One region of the Kineococcus rhizosphaerae genome, then DNA from elsewhere that is predicted to be linked to it. Evidence: riboswitches for the same ligand, from Rfam matches in the RefSeq annotation. Region 1 holds a riboswitch; each other region holds the start of a gene.

Region 1 (4,203 bases):
TCATGAGTGCCAGCGACAAGCCCCGGCTCGCTGGCCGGCAACCCTCCTCCGCGGTGGGGTGCCCCGGGTGACGACCTGGCCGGTCCCGAGGTGGGCCCGGCAAGCGCGGACCTCGCCGGGGTGATCCCGGTCCTCCCGGCAGGGTCCACTTCCCGAGGAGACCTCGTGTCGACGAGCACCCTGTCCCCCAGCCGTCCCGCCCCTCGTGCGGCCTGTCGCCCGGTGGCCCCGCTGCTGCCGGTCGTGGGCGCCGACACCGTGGTGCCGCTGGCCACGGGCGGGACCGCCACCTACGCCAACCTCGACAACGCCGCCAGCGCGCCGGCCCTCAGCGCGGTGGCGGCCCGCGTCGCGCAGGTGCTGCCGCACTACGCCAGCGTCCACCGCGGCGCCGGGTACCTGTCCCGGGTCTCCACGGCGCTGTTCGAGCAGGCCCGCGAGCAGGTCGGGCGGTTCCTCGGCGCCCGGGCCGACGACGTCGTGGTCTTCACCCGCAGCACGACCGACGCGCTGGACCTGCTCTCCCGCGCCGTCCCCGCCGGTGCCCGGGTGCTCGTCGCGGACGTCGAGCACCACGCGAACCTGCTGCCCTGGCAGCGCTCGGCGGCCACCACGGTGGTGCGCGGCGGTGCCGACGCCGAGGAGACCGCTGCCCTGCTGGAGGCCGAGCTGGCCACCGGGCAGTACGCGCTGCTCGCCGTCGCGGGCGCCTCCAACGTCACCGGCGAGGTGCTGCCGCTGCGCCGGCTGGCCCGCGCCGCGCACGCGGCCGGGGCCCGCATCGCCGTCGACGGCGCCCAGCTGCTGCCGCACCGGCGCGTGGACGTCGGCCGCGACGAGATCGACTGGATCGCCCTGTCCGGGCACAAGCTGTACGCGCCGTTCGGCGCCGGCGCCCTCGTCGGCCGCCGCGACTGGCTCGACGCGGCCGAGCCGTACCTGGCCGGCGGCGGCGCGACGCTCGACGTCAGCCACGACGCGGTGCGCTGGGCCTCCGGCCCGGACCGGCACGAGGCCGGGTCGCCGAACGTGATCGGCGCCGTCGCCCTGGCCCAGGCCTGCGCGACGCTCGCCGCCCTGCCGGACGGTGCGCTGGAACGTCACGAGGGCGCGCTGCGCGCCCAGCTCGTCGACGGGCTCAGCGCCCTGCCGGGCGTCGAGGTCGTCCGGGCGCACCCGGCCGACGCCGTGGGGGTCGTGACGTTCACCGTCGCGGGCCGCTCGGTCTCCGAGGTCGCGGCGTACCTGTCGGCGGAGCACGGGATCGGCGTGCGCGACGGGCGCTTCTGCGCGCACCGGTTCGCGAACTCCCTCGGCCTGGTCGCGGGCGGGCTGCGCGCCTCGACGGGGGTCGGGACCGGCTCGGCCGACGTCGAACGGCTGGTGGCCGCGGTGGAGCGGTTCGTGACCACGGGCCCCGAGCTCGAGTACGGCCTGGTGGACGGTCACTGGGGTCCGCTCACCGACGCCCGGCCCGCCCCCGAGACGTTCCTCGACCCGGTGACGGAACTCGGGTAAACTCACCGGCGAAGGTCACGAGAACCAGCGACAAGCCCTGGCTAGCTGGTCGGCAACCCTCCCCCGCGGTGGGGTGCTCCAGGTGACGACCCGGCCGGAGGAAGACCTCCGGCAAGCGCGATGACCCGCCGGACGCCTGCGTGTCGTCAAGACAGCAGGAGGAGAACCGTGTCCGAACTCCACCTCTCCGTGGCCCTGGAGTCCACCGGGTGGCACCCCGCGTCCTGGCGCGAACCCGGCGCCCGCGCCGACGAGCTGTTCACCGCCGCGTTCTGGCGCGACACCGTCCGCGAGGCCGAACGCGGGCTGTTCGACCTCGTGACCATCGAGGATTCCTTCAGCCTGCAGGGCAGCCACTTCGGGCTACCCGACGACCGCACCGACCGGGTCGCCGGCCGCCTGGACGCGCTGCTCGTCGCGGCCCGGCTGGCGCTGGTCACGCAGGCCGTCGGTCTGGTCCCCACCGTCACGACGACCCACACCGAACCGTTCCACGTGTCCAAGGCGCTCGCGACGCTCGACCACGTCAGTTCCGGCCGCGGCGGCTGGCGGGCCCAGATCGCCCCCCGCGCCCACGAGGCCGAACTCTTCGGACGGCGGTCGATCCCCGTGGTCTCCCGCGAGACGTTGCAGGACCCCGAGGTCGCCGCGGCGGTCGAGGACCTGTTCGCCGAGGGCCGCGCCGTCGTCGACACCGTGCGGGCGCTCTGGGACTCCTGGGAGGACGACGCGGAGATCCGCGACGTCGCCTCGGGACGCTTCGTCGACCGCACCAAGCTGCACCGGGTCGCGGTCGAGACCCCCTGGTTCTCGGTCCTCGGCCCCTCGATCACGCCCCGTCCCCCGCAGGGACAGCCCGTGGTGACCGCACTGGCGCACGCGCGGACCGCGTACGAGTTCGCCGCCGCGAGCGCGGACGTCGTGTTCGTGACGCCGCACGAGGCGGCGAACGCCCGCGAGATCGTCGCCGAGGTGCGTGCCGCGGAGGCCGCCGTCGGCCGGACGGGAACCCCGCTGCAGGTCCACGCCGACCTCGTGGTCGCCCTCGGCCCCGACGCCGCGGCCGCCCGCAACCGCCTGGACCGGCTCGACACCGTCGACGGTGAGGCGTTCGGCTCCGACGCGCTCGTCGTGGCCGACTCCCCCGCGGGCCTGGTCGAGCGTCTGCTGCTGTGGCGCGAGGCGGGGATCGAGGGGTTCCGGTTCCGTCCGGCGGTGAACGCCACCGACCTGCCCGCGCTCGTCGACGAGGTCGTGCCGCTGCTGCAGTCCGCCGGGGTGTTCCGCCGGGAGTACACCGGCACCACCCTGCGCGACCACCTGGGGCTGGCCAGGCCCGTCAACCGCTACGCCGCAGTCTGAGGAGGACCCGATGAGCATCCCCGACGGCAAGCCCCGCAAGCAGATCGTCCTCGGCGCCCACCTGCCCGGCGTCAACCACCACACCGTCTGGCAGGACCCGGCCGCGGGCAGCCAGATCGACGTGCGGAGCTTCGCCCACCTGGCCCGCACCGCCGAACGGGGTTTCTTCGACCTGTTCTTCCTGGCCGAGGGCCTGCGGCTGCGCGAGCACGCGGGCGAGATCTACGAGAACGACGTCGTGGGCCGGCCGGACACCTTCACGGTGCTGGCCGCCCTGGCCGGGGTCACCGACCACCTGGGCCTGGCCGGGACCATCAACACCACGTTCAACGAGCCCTACGAACTGGCCCGCGAGTTCGCCTCCCTCGACCACCTCTCCGGCGGCCGCGCCGCGTGGAACGTCGTCACCAGCTTCGACGCGTTCACGGGCGCGAACTTCCGGCGCGGCGGCTACCTCGACCGCTCGCAGCGCTACGAGCGGGCCGAGGAGGTGCTCCTCGCCGTCCGCGCCCTGCGGGACTCCTGGGGCCCGGGCGACGTCCTGGCCGACAGCGCCACCGGGCAGTTCCTGGCCCGGCACGGCGTGGGGGCCTTCGAGCTGCACACGAACCAGTTCGACGTCCGCGGCCGGTTCAACGTCCCCCGTCCGCCGCAGGGCCACCCGCTGATCATCCAGGCCGGCGTGTCCGACCAGGGCCGGGAGTTCGCCTCCGCCAACGCCGACGCGATCTTCTCCCCCTTCCGGCGCACCGACGACGCCGTCCCGTTCTACCGCGACGTCAAGGCGCGGGCGGTGCGTCACGGGCGCCTGGCGAGCGACGTCAAGATCCTGCCCTCGGCCGGTGTCGTCCTCGGCGACAGCGCCGCCGACGCCGCCGAGAAGGCGCGCGAGCTCACCCACCAGCAGGTCAGCCCCGCCACCGCCCTCGCGCTGGCCGAGCAGGTCTGGAACCGCGACCTGTCGCAGCTGGACCCCGAGGGTCCGCTGCCGGAGTTCGACGCCGACACCACCGCGCCGCCGCGCTGGAGGGGCCGGGCGATCCACGACCCCGACCTGAACGCGGTCGTGGCGCGCTGGCGCGAGATCGCCGCGCGCGGGGGGCTGAACCTGCGCGAGACCGTCATCGAGGTCACCGCCCGCGCGACGTTCGTGGGCACGCCCACCACGGTCGCCGACCAGCTCGACGACTTCGTCCAGAACGACGGCTCCGATGGTTTCATCCTGCACCCGCCCGTGGTGCCGACCGGCCTCGACGAGTTCGTCGACACGGTCGTCCCGCTGCTGCAGGAACGGGGTTCGCTGCGCACGGAGTACACCGGGAC
Region 2 (4,203 bases), on a different contig from region 1:
GACGTGCTGCAGCGTCTCGCCGGGGTCCAGACCGGCGAGGTCGACCCCGGTCCAGCCGCCGAACAGCGCGAGGGCCCCCTCGCGGCTGGCGTGCTCGCGGTAGTCGGCCAGCAGGGCCCGCGCCTCGGCGTCGGTGCTGCGCACGACGGCGGTCAGGCCGGCGTACACGGCGACCGAGCGGGGGTCGCGACCGGCTTCGGAGATCTTGCGGCGCAACGAGTCCACCGACCGGCGGGCGATCGCGGCGGTGGGCGCGATGACGAAGACGCACTCGGCGTGCCGGGCGGCGAACTCCTGCCCGCGCGGGGAGGACCCCGCCTGGAAGATCACGGGCGTGCGCTGCGGGGACGGTTCGCACAGGAACGCGCCGGGCACGTCGAAGTAGCGGCCGTGGTGGTCGATGTCGTGGACCTTGGCGGGGTCGGCGTAGACGCCGCGCGCGGTGTCGCGCACGACGGCGTCGTCCTCCCAGGACCCCTCCCACAGCTTGTAGCAGACCTCGAGGTACTCCTCGGCGACGTCGTACCGCTCGTCGTGGGCGACCTGCGCGGAGAAACCCAGGTTCCTGGCGGCGGAGTCGAGGTAGCCGGTCACGACGTTCCACGCGACGCGGCCGTCGGTGAGGTGGTCCAGCGTCGTCAGCCGCCGGGCCAGCGAGTACGGCTGCTCGTAGGTCGTCGTGACGGTCAGCCCGAAGCCGAGGGTCCGCGTGACGGCCGCCATGGCCGAGACCGCGGCCAGCGGGTCGTTGACGGGCACCTGCACGGCGCCGCGCACGGCCGCGTCGCGCGAGCCGGCGTAGACGTCGTAGGTGCCGAGGACGTCGGCGAGGAACAGCGCGTCGAACCCGCCGCGCTCGAGGAGCTGGGCGAGGTCGGTCCAGTGCCGCAGCGTGCGGTAGTCGGCGCTGCGGTCCTCCGGGCGCGACCACAGGCCGGCGGCCTGGTGCCCGACGCAGGCCATCGTGAAGGCGTTCAGCCGCAACGGGTTCACCGGGCACCCGCGTCCAGGGGCGCGTGCGCGGTCTCGCGGGTGAGCGCGGCCGAGACGGTCGTCAGGACCGCCAGGAGCGAGAGGTAGCCCGCGACCAGCCACGGGCGTCCGCCCCCGGCCGCCAGCAGCGAGGCGGCGATGAGGGGCGTCAGGCCACCGCCGAGGACGGCCCCGATCGAGTACCCCAGCGACGCCCCGCTGTAGCGGGTGCGGTCGTCGAACTGCTCGGCGAAGAACGCGCCCTGCGCGCCGTACTGGCTGTCGTGGCCGAGGTTGATCGCGATGACGACCGCGCCGACGATCAGGACCGTCGACCCCGTGTCGAGCAGCAGGAAGGCGGGGACGGTGAACACCGCGGTGAGCACCGCCCCGAACAGGTAGACGGGCCGGCGGCCGATCCGGTCGGACAGCAGCCCCCACAGCGGGGTCGCGGCCAGGCTCAGCACCGAGGCCACGAGGACGGCGAGCAGGCCGACGTCGGCGCCGTCGGAGCGGACGTGGTTCGTCAGGTAGCTGAGGGCGAAGACGGTGTAGAGGACGTACGCGCCGTTCTGCCCCAGCCGCATGCCGGTGGTCAGGAGCACACCGCGCCGGTTGCGCCGCAGCACCTCCGCGACGGGCCGGTGGGCCGTGGCGTCGGCCTCGCGCAACGCCGTGAAGGCCGGGGAGTCGGTGACCTTCAGGCGGATCAGCAGGCCGACGACGACGAGGACGGCGCTGGCCAGGAAGGGGACGCGCCAGCCCCAGGCCAGGAAGGCGTCGTCGCTGGTCAGGGCGCGGGCCAGCCAGAACCCGCCGCTGGCCAGCACCATCCCGGCGGCCGAGCCCATCTGCGGGATCGCCCCGAACAGCCCGCGGCGCCCGGGCGGGGCGTGCTCGACGGACAGCAGGACGGCCCCGCCCCACTCCCCGCCGGCGGAGAAGCCCTGCAGGAGCCGGCACAGGACGAGCAGGACGGGCGCCCAGACCCCGACCTGGGCGTGGGTGGGCAGCACGCCGATCGCGGCCGTCGAGACGCCCATGGTCAGCAGCGAGGCGACGAGGACGACCTTGCGGCCCAGGCGGTCGCCGAGGTGGCCGGCGACGGCGCCGCCGAGCGGGCGGGCCACGAACCCGACGGCGTAGGTGGCGAAGGCGGCGATGACGCCGACCGCGCCGCCGACGGTCGGGAAGAACAGCGGCCCGAGGACGAGGGCGGCCGCGGTGCCGTAGAGGTAGTAGTCGTACCACTCGATCGTGGTGCCGACGAAGCTGCCGAGGGCGGCTCGGCGGCGCGCCAGGCGGGCGCCGGGGCGCACGAGGACGTCGGAGGACTGCGTGGTGCTCACGGGGCTCCCATCGGTCCCGGCGGTAGCACCTGCCCTCGCGGGTGGTTGCTGCGACGTCGACGAGCCGGGTCTCTCGGTCGCTCTGGATGGCTGCGCCGAACCTACGACGGGATGATCGGGTGGGCAAACCGCGTCCCGGGGAGCCCGGGACCACGTGCGGTTCAGAGGTTCGTCACAGGCGGGGGTGGGACGGTGCGCCGTGTGAGGGGATCGACACGCTTCGGAGCCGTCTTCGTCCTCCTGCTCGGCTGCGTCGCCGCCGCCGTCCCCGCGGACCCCACCTCCCCGCGCGCCGCCGCCGGACCCCCCGGCGTCCCCGGCGCGGCCACCGCGCAGGGCGTGGCCACGGCGAAGGTCGTGGCCCTCGGCGACTCCGTGCCCAGCGGCGCCCACTGCGACTGCGACCCCTACCCCGCCCTCGTCGCGCAGGCGCTCGGCCCGGCCTGGTCCCTCGACCAGCTCGCCGAGGACGGGGCGACCTCCACCGACACCGCGCAGACCGCGCAGGACAGCCTGGCGACCATCGGCGGCGGCGACCTCGTCCTGCTCGAGACCGGGGCCAACGACCTCGCGCCGTTCGTCGACGCCGACCCGCTGCCCACGCCCGCCCAGGTCGACACCGCGGTCGACGACGCCGTGGACCGGGTGACCGCGACGCTGGACCGGCTCGGCCCCACGGGCGCCCGCGTCGTCGTCCTGGACTACTGGGCCGTCGGGCTCGACGGGGACGTGGCCGCCCGGACCTACACGGGCCCGCAGGAGCAGGTGCAGGACGAGCTGACGGACGCGTTCGACGACCGCCTCGCGGCCGTCGTCGGGCCGCGCGCCACCGTCGTGGGCCTGCGGCCCGTCTTCCACGGCCCCGACGGCGCGCAGGACCCGACGGCCCTGCTGGCCGACGACGGCGACCACCCCGACACCGCCGGCCACGAGGCCATCGCCGCCGCCGTGCTGGCCGCCCTGCACCGGGAGAACGCCACAGGTTCACCGAACATCCCCTGAGAACGACCGCCGGTGCGCCCGCCCGGATCGATGATCGGTGCAGGCACGCACTCGTGCCCGCGTCCGGCTCGGGGGGAGTCGCAGTGAGCCTGTCCAGCACGACCACTCAGGGGGTGGCCATCGGCGTCGCCGCCCTGGCCCTGGTGGCGGTCATCGTCTTCTGGCGCGGCCTCGCGCGCCGCGGCGTCCTGGGCCTGCTGGCCCGCACGGCGTCCCTGGTCGGCGTCAACGCGACCGTCCTGGTCGCGGTCTTCCTCGTCGTCAACAGCCAGTTCGGCCTGTACTCGTCCTGGTCGGACCTGCTGGGCCTCGAGCACGCGACGACCACGACCACGACCACCGCCGCCGGCGGGACGACGCAGGGCTCGACCCCCGTCGACGACGTCCACCCCCGGCCCCTGGACGGCTACGACGGCCGCGTGGTCAGCGTCGACGTCCCCGGCCCGGCGTCCGGGACCACCGGCCAGGTCCTCGTCGTGCTGCCGAAGGACTACGGGAAGGTGAAGGCGCCCGCGGGCGGCTACCCCGTCCTGGAGGCCTTCCACGGCTGGCCCGGCACCCCCCAGCAGTGGCTGGACGCGATGAAGGTCCTGCCAGCCCTCGACGGGGCCGTGGCCGACCACCAGCTCGCCGAGTCGATCGTCGTCGTCCCCGACCTGGAGATCCCCGCGGGCCGCGACACCGAGTGCGTCGACGGCCCGGCGGGCGAACCGCAGCTGGAGACGTGGCTGGCGCGGGACGTGCCCGCCTACGTCGAGAGCCACTGGACGACCAGCCGGAACGCGGACGGCTGGGCGAGCATCGGCCTGTCGATGGGGGGCTGGTGCGCCAACGAGGTGACGATGCTGCACCCGCAGCAGTTCGGTGCCGCGATCACCTT
Region 3 (4,203 bases), on a different contig from region 1:
TCGTGCTGGTAGATCGTGCCCGCGACCTCGCCGTCGCTGACGGCGCGGTTGATGGTGTTGGAGTCGGCCAGGGCCTTGAACGCGACCGTGATGCCGTGCGCGGGAGCCACGTCCTTCGCGATGTACTCGATGAGCGCCTGCTCGCGGGCGTTCCCCTCGGCCGTGGCGACGTACAGCGTCGCCCCGGCCCGGGTGTTCGCGGTCTGCTCGCCACCGAGGCGGGGGACGACCAGGGCGGCGGCGACGCCGAGGACGACGACGGCACCGCCGGCGACGAACGGCCAGAGCCTGCGCCGGCGGACCTCGAACCCGTGGTCGTCGGTGGGGGTCGGGCGGGTTTCAGTGGACAAGGGTCTTCTCCTGGACGGTGTCGCGGGGGGCGGTGCGGGTGCGCGCCGGACGGCGGCGGGTGCGGGGGTCGGCGGCGCGGGCGACGGCGTCACCCACGAGCTGGACGGTCGCGACGAGCGCGACGAGGACGACGATCGTGGCGAGCATGACGGCGTGGTCGAAGCGCTGGTACCCGTAGGTGACCGCGACGTACCCGATGCCGCCGGCGCCGATGGTCCCGGCGATGGCCGAGTACTCGATCATCGCGATCGTGTTGATGGTCAGGCCGCCGATGATCGACGGCGCCGCCTCGGACAGCTGCACGGTCGTGATGACCTGCAGCGGGGAGGCGCCCGACGCCTGGGCGACCGCCACGAGGTTCGGCGGCACCGAGCGCAGCGAGTTCTCCACGATGCGGCTGAAGAACGCGGTCCCCGCCAGGACCATCGGCACGACGGCGGCACGGATCCCGATGTTCGTCCCGGTGACGAAGCGGGTGAACGGCACGAGCGCGGCCATGAGGACGAGGAACGGCAGCGACCGGCCGGTGCTGACGACCCAGCTGAGCACCGTGTGCGCGGCGCGGTTCTCCAGCAGTCCACCGGGGGCGAGGTTGTGCACGAGGACGCCGATCGGGACCCCGAGCAGCACGACGACCGCCATGACGATCCCCACCATGAGCAGGGTGTCGACGAGCGCGGGGGCGATCAGCGCCGGGATCCGGTCCAGCGGGGTGTCGAGGCTCGAGGCGGCCGCGAACGTCGAGGGCAGGGCGAGGGGGATCACACGAGGTCCAGTTCCCGGGCGGTGGGCGCGACCTGCGCGTGCAGCCCGCGGCGGGTGAAGGCGGCCCGCAGGGCCGCGGCGTCGAGGGCCCGCGGCACGCCGAGGGTGGCGTGGCCGACGGTGCTCCCCGCGACGGTGCCGACCGACGCGCCCAGCAGGGCGAGGTCGTGGCCCAGTTCCCGGGACGCGCTCGTCAGCCAGTCGGCCGGCACGTCGTCGCCGCGGTAGTGGACCTCCCACACGACGAGGCCGGCGCTCGCGGCGACCGGCCGCCGGGGCAGCAGCGCCGCCCCCACGGGCGACCCCGGGTCGCGCAGGACGTCCAGCAGGGGGGCGTTCTCGACGATGCGGCCGTGGTCCAGACGTGCCACGGTGTCGGCGACGTCGACGATGGTGTCCATCTCGTGGGTGATGAACAGGATGGCCAGGCCCAGGTCGTCGCGCAGGCCCCGCAGCAGGGCGGTGATGGACGCGGTGGCCTGCGGGTCCAGGCCCGACGTGGCCTCGTCCGCGAGCAGGACGGTGGGCCGCAGCGCCAGGGCGCGGGCGATGCCGACGCGTTGGCGCTGCCCCCCGGACAGTTCGTGCGGGTAGCGGTCGGCGAACCCGGCCAGCCCGACGCGGTCGAGGAGTTCGGCGACCCGCCTCCTGCGGTCGCGGGGGACCACGCCGAGGTAGCGCAGCGGGAGTTCCACGTTCTGCGCGGCCGTGCGGCGGGTCTGCAGGCCGTCGGACTGGAAGATCGTCCCGATGCGGCGCCGGGCCTCGCGCAGCCTGCTCTCGCCGAGGCCGGTGAGGTCCTGACCGGCGACGACGACCGACCCGGAGGTGGGCCGCGTCAGCAGCGTCACGCACTGGGCGAGGGTGCTCTTGCCGGCGCCGCTGGGGCCGACGACGGCGGTGATGCTGCCGGCGGGGACGGTCAGGTCGAGCCGGTCGAGCACGGTGGTGACGTGCGGCGCGTCGCCGTACGTCTTGGTGAGGTGGCGCAGTTCGATCACGTCGTCCTCCGGGGCGGCGTCCGGGTGGTGGGGGCACGGGCGTGCGGCAGCGACCGGGCGACGGCCCGGCTGCGGAGATTTCAGGGGAGGTTCAGGGAACGCTCAGCGCGAGCGTCGACAGGCCTTCGGCACACCGGTCTCCGGGTCTCGTCCTTGTCCGTGGCTCCCACGGACCTGGTCCTCACCCGGAGCACCCCACGACGGATCAGGGTTGCCGGCCAGCGAGCCGGGGCTTGACGCTGGCGCTCATGACCTGGGCTGACCATGGCAGGTCCGCCCGAAGGACGTCAAGCGGTTCGGGTGTTCGACAACCGTTGTGCGGCAACATGTTGAGACTGAGTACCGAAAAGAGGGGCCGCGGTGGCCGTCCGGGACGGGGTACGCTGCGGCGATCCCATCCAGAGCGGCTGAGAGACCTGGCTCGACGACGCCGCAGCAACCCCACGGGGGTGCTACCGCCAGGACCGATGGAGGAGTGCCGCGTCATGTCCCTGCACGAGCCGCTCAAGTTCGCCTACTGGGTCCCCAATGTCTCCGGCGGCCTCGTCGTCTCCACGATCGAGCAGCGCACCAGCCACGACCCCGCCTACAACGTCGAGGTGGCCCGCGCCGCCGAGCGCGTCGGTTTCGAGTACGCCCTGACGCAGGTGCGCTACCTCGCCTCCTACGGCGCCGACGCCCAGCACGAGTCGACCTCGTTCTCCCTCGCGCTGCTGCTCGCGACCGAGCGGCTGAAGGTCATCGCGGCCGTCCACCCGTTCTTCTGGCACCCCGGCGTGCTCGCGAAGTTCGCCGCCACCGCGCAGGAACTGACGAACGGCCGTCTTGCGCTGAACGTCGTCTCCGGCTGGTTCAAGGACGAGGCGACGCAGCTCGGCGTCACCTGGCACGAGCACGACGACCGGTACCGGCAGTCCGAGGAGTTCATCGAGCTGCTGCGCGGGGTGTGGAGCCAGGACGGCTACAGCCAGTCCGGAGAGTTCTTCAGCGCCTCCGACATCACGTTCCGCCCGCAGCCGAAGGTCGCCCCGGAACTGTTCCAGGGCGGGAACTCCACCGCGGCGCAGGCCATGGCGGGGCGCGTGTCCGACTGGTACTTCATGAACGGCAAGTCCCTGGCCGGGGCCGCCGCCGGGGTGCGCGAGGTGTCGGCGCAGGCCGCGCTGAACGGCCGCTCGATCCGGTTCGGCCTGAACGGTTTCGCACTCGTGCGCGAGACCCGCGCCGAGGCCGAGGCGGTCCTGGAGGAGATCATCGCCAAGGCCGACCGCACCAAGGTCGAGGGGTTCGGGGCCGCCGTGCGCGAGGCGGGGAACTCCACGAAGGACGGCAGGGGCATGTGGGCCGACAGCGAGTTCCGCGACCTCGTGCAGTACAACGACGGTTTCCGCACCGGCCTGGTCGGCACCCCCGACGAGGTCGCCCGCCGGGTCCTGGCCTACCGCCTCGTCGGCGTGGACCTGCTGCTGCTGGCCTTCCTGCACGTCAAGGAGGAGGTCGAGGCGTTCGGCGAACTCGTCATCCCCCGCGTGCGCGAGCTCGAGGCGCGGCTGGCGGCGGGCGAGGACCTGCAGCTGGGGGCCGAGCTCGACGAGGCCGTGCGCGCGGCCACCACGCCCGTGCCGGCCTGAGCCCGCGGCGGGCGCGGTCGTGCAGACCGTCGCCCGCCCGTGGTTGGCTGAGGGCGTGCGGTGCGTCCCGGTCCTCGTCCTCCTCGCGGGTCTGCTCACCGCGTGCTCGGCCCCCGCTCCCGCGCAATCCCCGCCGTCCTCCGACCCGGCCCCCGTCGCGGCCACCCCGGCCCCGCCCGCCCCGGTCGTCGTCCTCGACCCCGGGCACAACGGCGGCAACGCGACGCACCCGGAGCAGATCGGCGCGCTCGTGCCCGCCGGGGGGTTCGAGAAGCCCTGCAACACCACGGGGACGTCCACGGACGACGGCTACCCCGAGCACGCCTACGCCTTCGACGTCGCCGTCCGCGTCGCCGACCTGCTGCGGGCGCGGGGGACCACGGTCGTCATGACGCGGACCGACGACACCGGGGTCGGTCCGTGCGTCGACGCCCGGGCGGCGCTGGCCGACGACG
Region 4 (4,203 bases), on a different contig from region 1:
TGTCCCTCGTGGGCCAGGTGTGGGGCGAGGACCTGTCCGGCTACGACCCCGACGGTCCGCTGCCGGCGCACGACCCGGTCATCGAGGACATCGACGGGACGCGCGGGGCCCACCGCGCGGGCGCGAACGCGCGGAGCCTGGCGCAGCAGTGGCGGGCGGTCGCCGAGGAGAACAAGTTCTCGCTGCGCGAACTGGTCCTGCACCACTCCTCCGAGCGCGGTTTCGCGGGGACCGCCTCGCAGCTGGCCGACGAACTCACCTTCTGGGTGCGTTCGGGCGCCAGCAACGGTTTCAACATCACGCCGTACCTGGTCCCGAGCGGGCTGGACGACATCGTCGACCAGCTCGTCCCGGCGCTGCAAGACCGCGGCGCCTACCCGATCGAGTACGTCGGGGACACCCTGCGCGAGCACCTCGGCCTGCGGGCGCCCCTCACCCGCCGCTGACCGCGTTACCGGCTGCTCCCCCGCGCCGAAGGCACACCTCGCGCCCTGATCACCAGCAGTTCAGGGCGCGAGGTGTGCCTTCGGCGGGATTCGGGGGCGGTGGGCGTCAGGGGCGGTGCGAGGTCTCGGTGCGCAGGAGCGCGCCGAGGTACGCCGCGATCTCCCCGGGACCCGACCGCGGCGCGACGGCCTCGACGGCGGGGTTGTAGTTCGTGTTCGTGTTGACGTCGTACGTCACCGTGCGCCCGTCGGCGGTCTCCAGGAACTCGATCCCGGCGATCTCGATGCCGGCCCCGCGCAGCAGGTCCTCGTACCGCTTCACGAGCGGGGTGTCCGCGGTGATCTCCTCGCGCAGCGAGAACAACCCTTGCGGCGAGTCGACGACGCACGCCTCGAGCGTCTGCCCGGAGGTCGGGACCTCGCAGGCGTCGGCGGGGCACAGTTCGAAGCTCCCCGCGGAGGTGTCGACGCGCACCGCGTAGACGAAGCGGCCCCCGACGAACTCGGCGCGCGTGATGAACGGCTGGGCCGAGCGCAGGTACTCCTGCAGCAGGGTGATCCCGTCGGCCGGTTCCTCGAAGTCCGGCGAGGCGACGTACGCGTCGAACTCGTCGTGCGTGTCGAAGCGCCGGACGCCCAGGCCCTTGCCACCCTGGTTGTGCTTGGTGATGAACGGCGCCTCGAGCTCACGGGCACGCGTCGACAGGTCGTCGCGGCCGAACACGGCGAGCGTGCGGGGGACGTCGAACCCGTTGCGGCGCAGCAGGGCGTGCTGCGCAACCTTGCTCACTTCGAGCTCCACCACACGGGACCCACCCACGACACGCCGCCCCCACCCCTCCAGCCAGGCGACCACGGCGCGCGTGTACTCCTTGGTGCGGGCGTTGCCCCGGGTGTGCGCGGACGCGCTCAGGCGCGACCAGTAGACGCCCGGGGCCGGTTCAGCGTCCAGGTCGAGGGAACCGTCGGTGAGCAGCACCTCCTGGAACGGGACGCCGGCGGCGCGCAGGGCCGCCTCGAAGGGCGGGAACCACTCCGGGTTCTCGTGGACGACGTGCACGCGGGGTTCGGCGTCGGCGGCGAAGCTCCACCGACGGGTGTCCTCGACGACGGTCATGCGGTTCCTCCGGGGGTTCGGGAGCTCTCGGTCCAGGGTGCCACCCCGGCCAGGGAACCACCTCCCGCGGTGGGTCCGCCCGACAGCCGGCATGGAAGCGCTTCACCACCCGGGACGGTCCGTGCGGGCGGTCCGGCGCTTGGAGAAACCCGCTCCGGTGGGATAGTTTCGAACCGTCCATCCAGAGCGACCGAGAGACCTGGCTCGTCGACGTCGCAGCAACCCCCCGACCCGTCGGGCGAGGGTGCTTCCGCCAGGACCGATGGGAGTCGCGAGATGAGTGCCCGCACCGCACCCGGGAGCCTGCTGGTCCGCCGGCGCCACGTCGACCTGGGTCGTCTGAGCTCGGCGGTCTGTGCGGGGGTCTGACCCCCGTCCGTCGCGGCCCCGCCCGCGGACGTCCCCTGCGCCGGTGTCGGCGCGGACCTCCGGAGCACCCCCTTGTCACGCACTCCCCCGTCCCCATCACCGTCCCGTTCCCTCGGCGTCGTCGGTGCCGGTCCGCGGACCCTCGTCCTCCTGCAGCGTCTCGGCGCCCAGCACGCCGCGGCCGACGACGGGTCCGTCCTCGACGTCCACGTGGTGGACCCGTACGACTCCGGCGCCGGCCGGGTGTGGCGCCAGGCCCAGGACCCGTTGCTGTGGATGAACTCGCGGGCCGCGGACATCAGCGTCCTGCCCGACGAGTCCGTCACCGGCCTGGCCGAACCCGTGCTGCGCGGCCCGTCGCTGGCCGGGTGGGTCCACGAGAACCGCGCCGACCTCGTGCACGACGCGGCCGCCGCCGGTGACGACCTGCTGCGCGAGGAGGTGCTGCGCCACGAACCCGGGTCCTTCACCTCGCGCCGCCTCGCCAGCGGGTACTTCGCCGACGCGTGGGCCCGCACGCTGGCCGGGCTGCCCGCGGGGGTGCGGGTCCACCGGCACGCCCGGACCGTCCTGGACCTGACCGACGACCCCCGCGACGGCCGTCAGGTGCTGCACCTGGCCGGGCAGGAGGAGACCCTGACGGTCGACGCGGTGCTGCTCGTCCAGGGGCACCTCGACGTCCGGCCCGGTCCCCGCGAACGGCGCATCGCGACGTTCGCCCGCACCCACGGCCTGGCCTACGTGCGCCCGGGCTACACCGGCGACCAGGACCTCGACGTCCTGCGCCCGGGCTCGGACGTCGTCGTGGTCGGCATGGGCCTGGCCTTCGTCGACCTCGTGGTGCGCCTGACCGAGGGCCGCGGCGGGCGGTTCACGGAACGCCCGGACGGCTCCCTGGACTACCACCCCAGCGGCCGGGAACCGCGGCTGCACGTCGGCTCGCGACGCGGCGTCCCGTACCGCTCGAAGATCGGTTACGAGACCCCGAAGGACCTCGGGCTGCCGCGCCACTACTCGGCGCAGACCGTCGCGGACCTGCACGGGGACGCCCCGCTGGACCTGCGGGCGGACCTGTGGCCGCTGATCGTCAAGGAACTGGCCGGGGCCCACTACCGCGAGCTGTTCCGCAGCCACCCCGGACGCACCGCGCTGGCCGCGGCCGAGTTCGACGCCCGGTTCTCCCGCGCGGCCTGGGGCTCGGCCGAGGTCGACGACCTCGTCGAACGCTCCGTCCCCGACCCCGCCGACCGCTTCGACGCCGCCGAGCTGGACCGGCCGCTGGACGGGTGGTGGGGGACGTCCGGGGACGAGGTCCACGAGCGCGTCCTGCAGCACCTCGAGGACGACCGGACCCGGCGGGCCGATGCGCGCCACTCCCCCGACGCCGCGGTCGTCGCGGCCCTGCTGTCCGCCTACGTCGTGACCGCCGGTCTGCACGCCGCCGGGCGGCTCAACGCCCGGTCCTCGGCCCTGGACGTCGACGGCTGGTGGCACGGGTTCTTCAGCTACGTCGCCAGCGGGCCGCCGCCGCAGCGGTTGCGGCAGCTGTCCGCCCTGGCCCGCGCCGGACTGCTGCGGTTCCTCGGGGCCGGGCTGAACGTCGTCGCCGACCCCGGGGCGGGCTCGTTCACCGCCAGCTCGGACAGCGGGCCCCACGAGGTGCGGGCGCAGGGCCTCGTCGAGGCGCGGTTGCCCGTCCCGGACCTGGAGCGCACCTCTGACGTGCTGCTGACGCGGCTGCGCGAACGCGGCGACGTGCGGGCCCACCAGGTCCTCGACGGTGAGACCCGGCTGTCGAACGGCCGGCTCGTCGTGGACGGCCGGGGCCGGCTGGTCCGCGACGACGGGTCCCCGCACCCGCGCCGCTTCGCCACGGGGGCCTGGGTCTCGGGCGAGGGCGCCGCCGCGGCGTTCGCCCGGCCGGGCACGAACGCCGAGCTCTTCCGGCGGGCCGACCGGCTCGCCGCGGACCTGCTGCGGGCCGGGACCTCTGCGCCCCCCACGCCCCGCTCCGTGCCCACCGCCCTGTCCGAACTCCCAGGAGACCGTCGATGAGCGAGACGACTCGCACCGGCACCGCCCCCAGCCGCTCGCTGGCGACCGAGGAACCCGCGGGGGCTGTCAAGGTCCTGCCCGCACGCCACCCGTGGCGGTGGGTCGCGACGGCGGTCGTCGCGGTGGTCGCGGCGATGGCCGTCAACGCCCTCGTGACGAACCCCGCGTGGGAGTGGCCCACGGTCGGTGAGTTCCTGTTCTCCGCCACGATCCTGG

Evidence for each region. Region 1 has a riboswitch for S-adenosylmethionine ahead of CLV37_RS18425 (LLM class flavin-dependent oxidoreductase). Riboswitches for the same ligand answer to the same signal wherever they lie in the genome.
Region 2: it holds a riboswitch for S-adenosylmethionine, as region 1 does, so the genes downstream of both, CLV37_RS09750 (MFS transporter) here and CLV37_RS18425 (LLM class flavin-dependent oxidoreductase) in region 1, are expected to answer to the same signal.
Region 3: it holds a riboswitch for S-adenosylmethionine, as region 1 does, so the genes downstream of both, sfnG (dimethylsulfone monooxygenase SfnG) here and CLV37_RS18425 (LLM class flavin-dependent oxidoreductase) in region 1, are expected to answer to the same signal.
Region 4: it holds a riboswitch for S-adenosylmethionine, as region 1 does, so the genes downstream of both, CLV37_RS22190 (FAD/NAD(P)-binding protein) here and CLV37_RS18425 (LLM class flavin-dependent oxidoreductase) in region 1, are expected to answer to the same signal.

Annotation. Positions count from the first base shown of each region.
Region 1 covers NZ_PVZF01000009.1:280,716-284,918, forward strand. Annotated here, with positions in the region: SAM riboswitch class IV at 1-112, shown strand, start outside; gene CLV37_RS18420 (aminotransferase class V-fold PLP-dependent enzyme) at 166-1,518, shown strand; SAM riboswitch class IV at 1,532-1,642, shown strand; gene CLV37_RS18425 (LLM class flavin-dependent oxidoreductase) at 1,639-2,880, shown strand; gene CLV37_RS18430 (NtaA/DmoA family FMN-dependent monooxygenase) at 2,891-4,203, shown strand, end outside.
Region 2 covers NZ_PVZF01000004.1:116,366-120,568, forward strand. Annotated here, with positions in the region: gene CLV37_RS09745 (LLM class flavin-dependent oxidoreductase) at 1-993, opposite strand, end outside; gene CLV37_RS09750 (MFS transporter) at 990-2,321, opposite strand; SAM riboswitch class I at 2,326-2,414, opposite strand; gene CLV37_RS27480 (SGNH/GDSL hydrolase family protein) at 2,523-3,323, shown strand; gene CLV37_RS27485 (alpha/beta hydrolase) at 3,407-4,203, shown strand, end outside.
Region 3 covers NZ_PVZF01000008.1:75,216-79,418, forward strand. Annotated here, with positions in the region: gene CLV37_RS15990 (MetQ/NlpA family ABC transporter substrate-binding protein) at 1-350, opposite strand, end outside; gene CLV37_RS15995 (methionine ABC transporter permease) at 340-1,116, opposite strand; gene CLV37_RS16000 (methionine ABC transporter ATP-binding protein) at 1,113-2,117, opposite strand; SAM riboswitch class IV at 2,262-2,371, opposite strand; SAM riboswitch class I at 2,509-2,591, shown strand; gene sfnG (dimethylsulfone monooxygenase SfnG) at 2,603-3,748, shown strand; gene CLV37_RS16010 (N-acetylmuramoyl-L-alanine amidase) at 3,804-4,203, shown strand, end outside.
Region 4 covers NZ_PVZF01000014.1:3,604-7,806, forward strand. Annotated here, with positions in the region: gene CLV37_RS22180 (NtaA/DmoA family FMN-dependent monooxygenase) at 1-446, shown strand, start outside; gene CLV37_RS22185 (ATP-grasp domain-containing protein) at 553-1,563, opposite strand; SAM riboswitch class I at 1,738-1,832, shown strand; gene CLV37_RS22190 (FAD/NAD(P)-binding protein) at 2,005-3,987, shown strand; gene CLV37_RS22195 (amino acid ABC transporter permease) at 3,984-4,203, shown strand, end outside.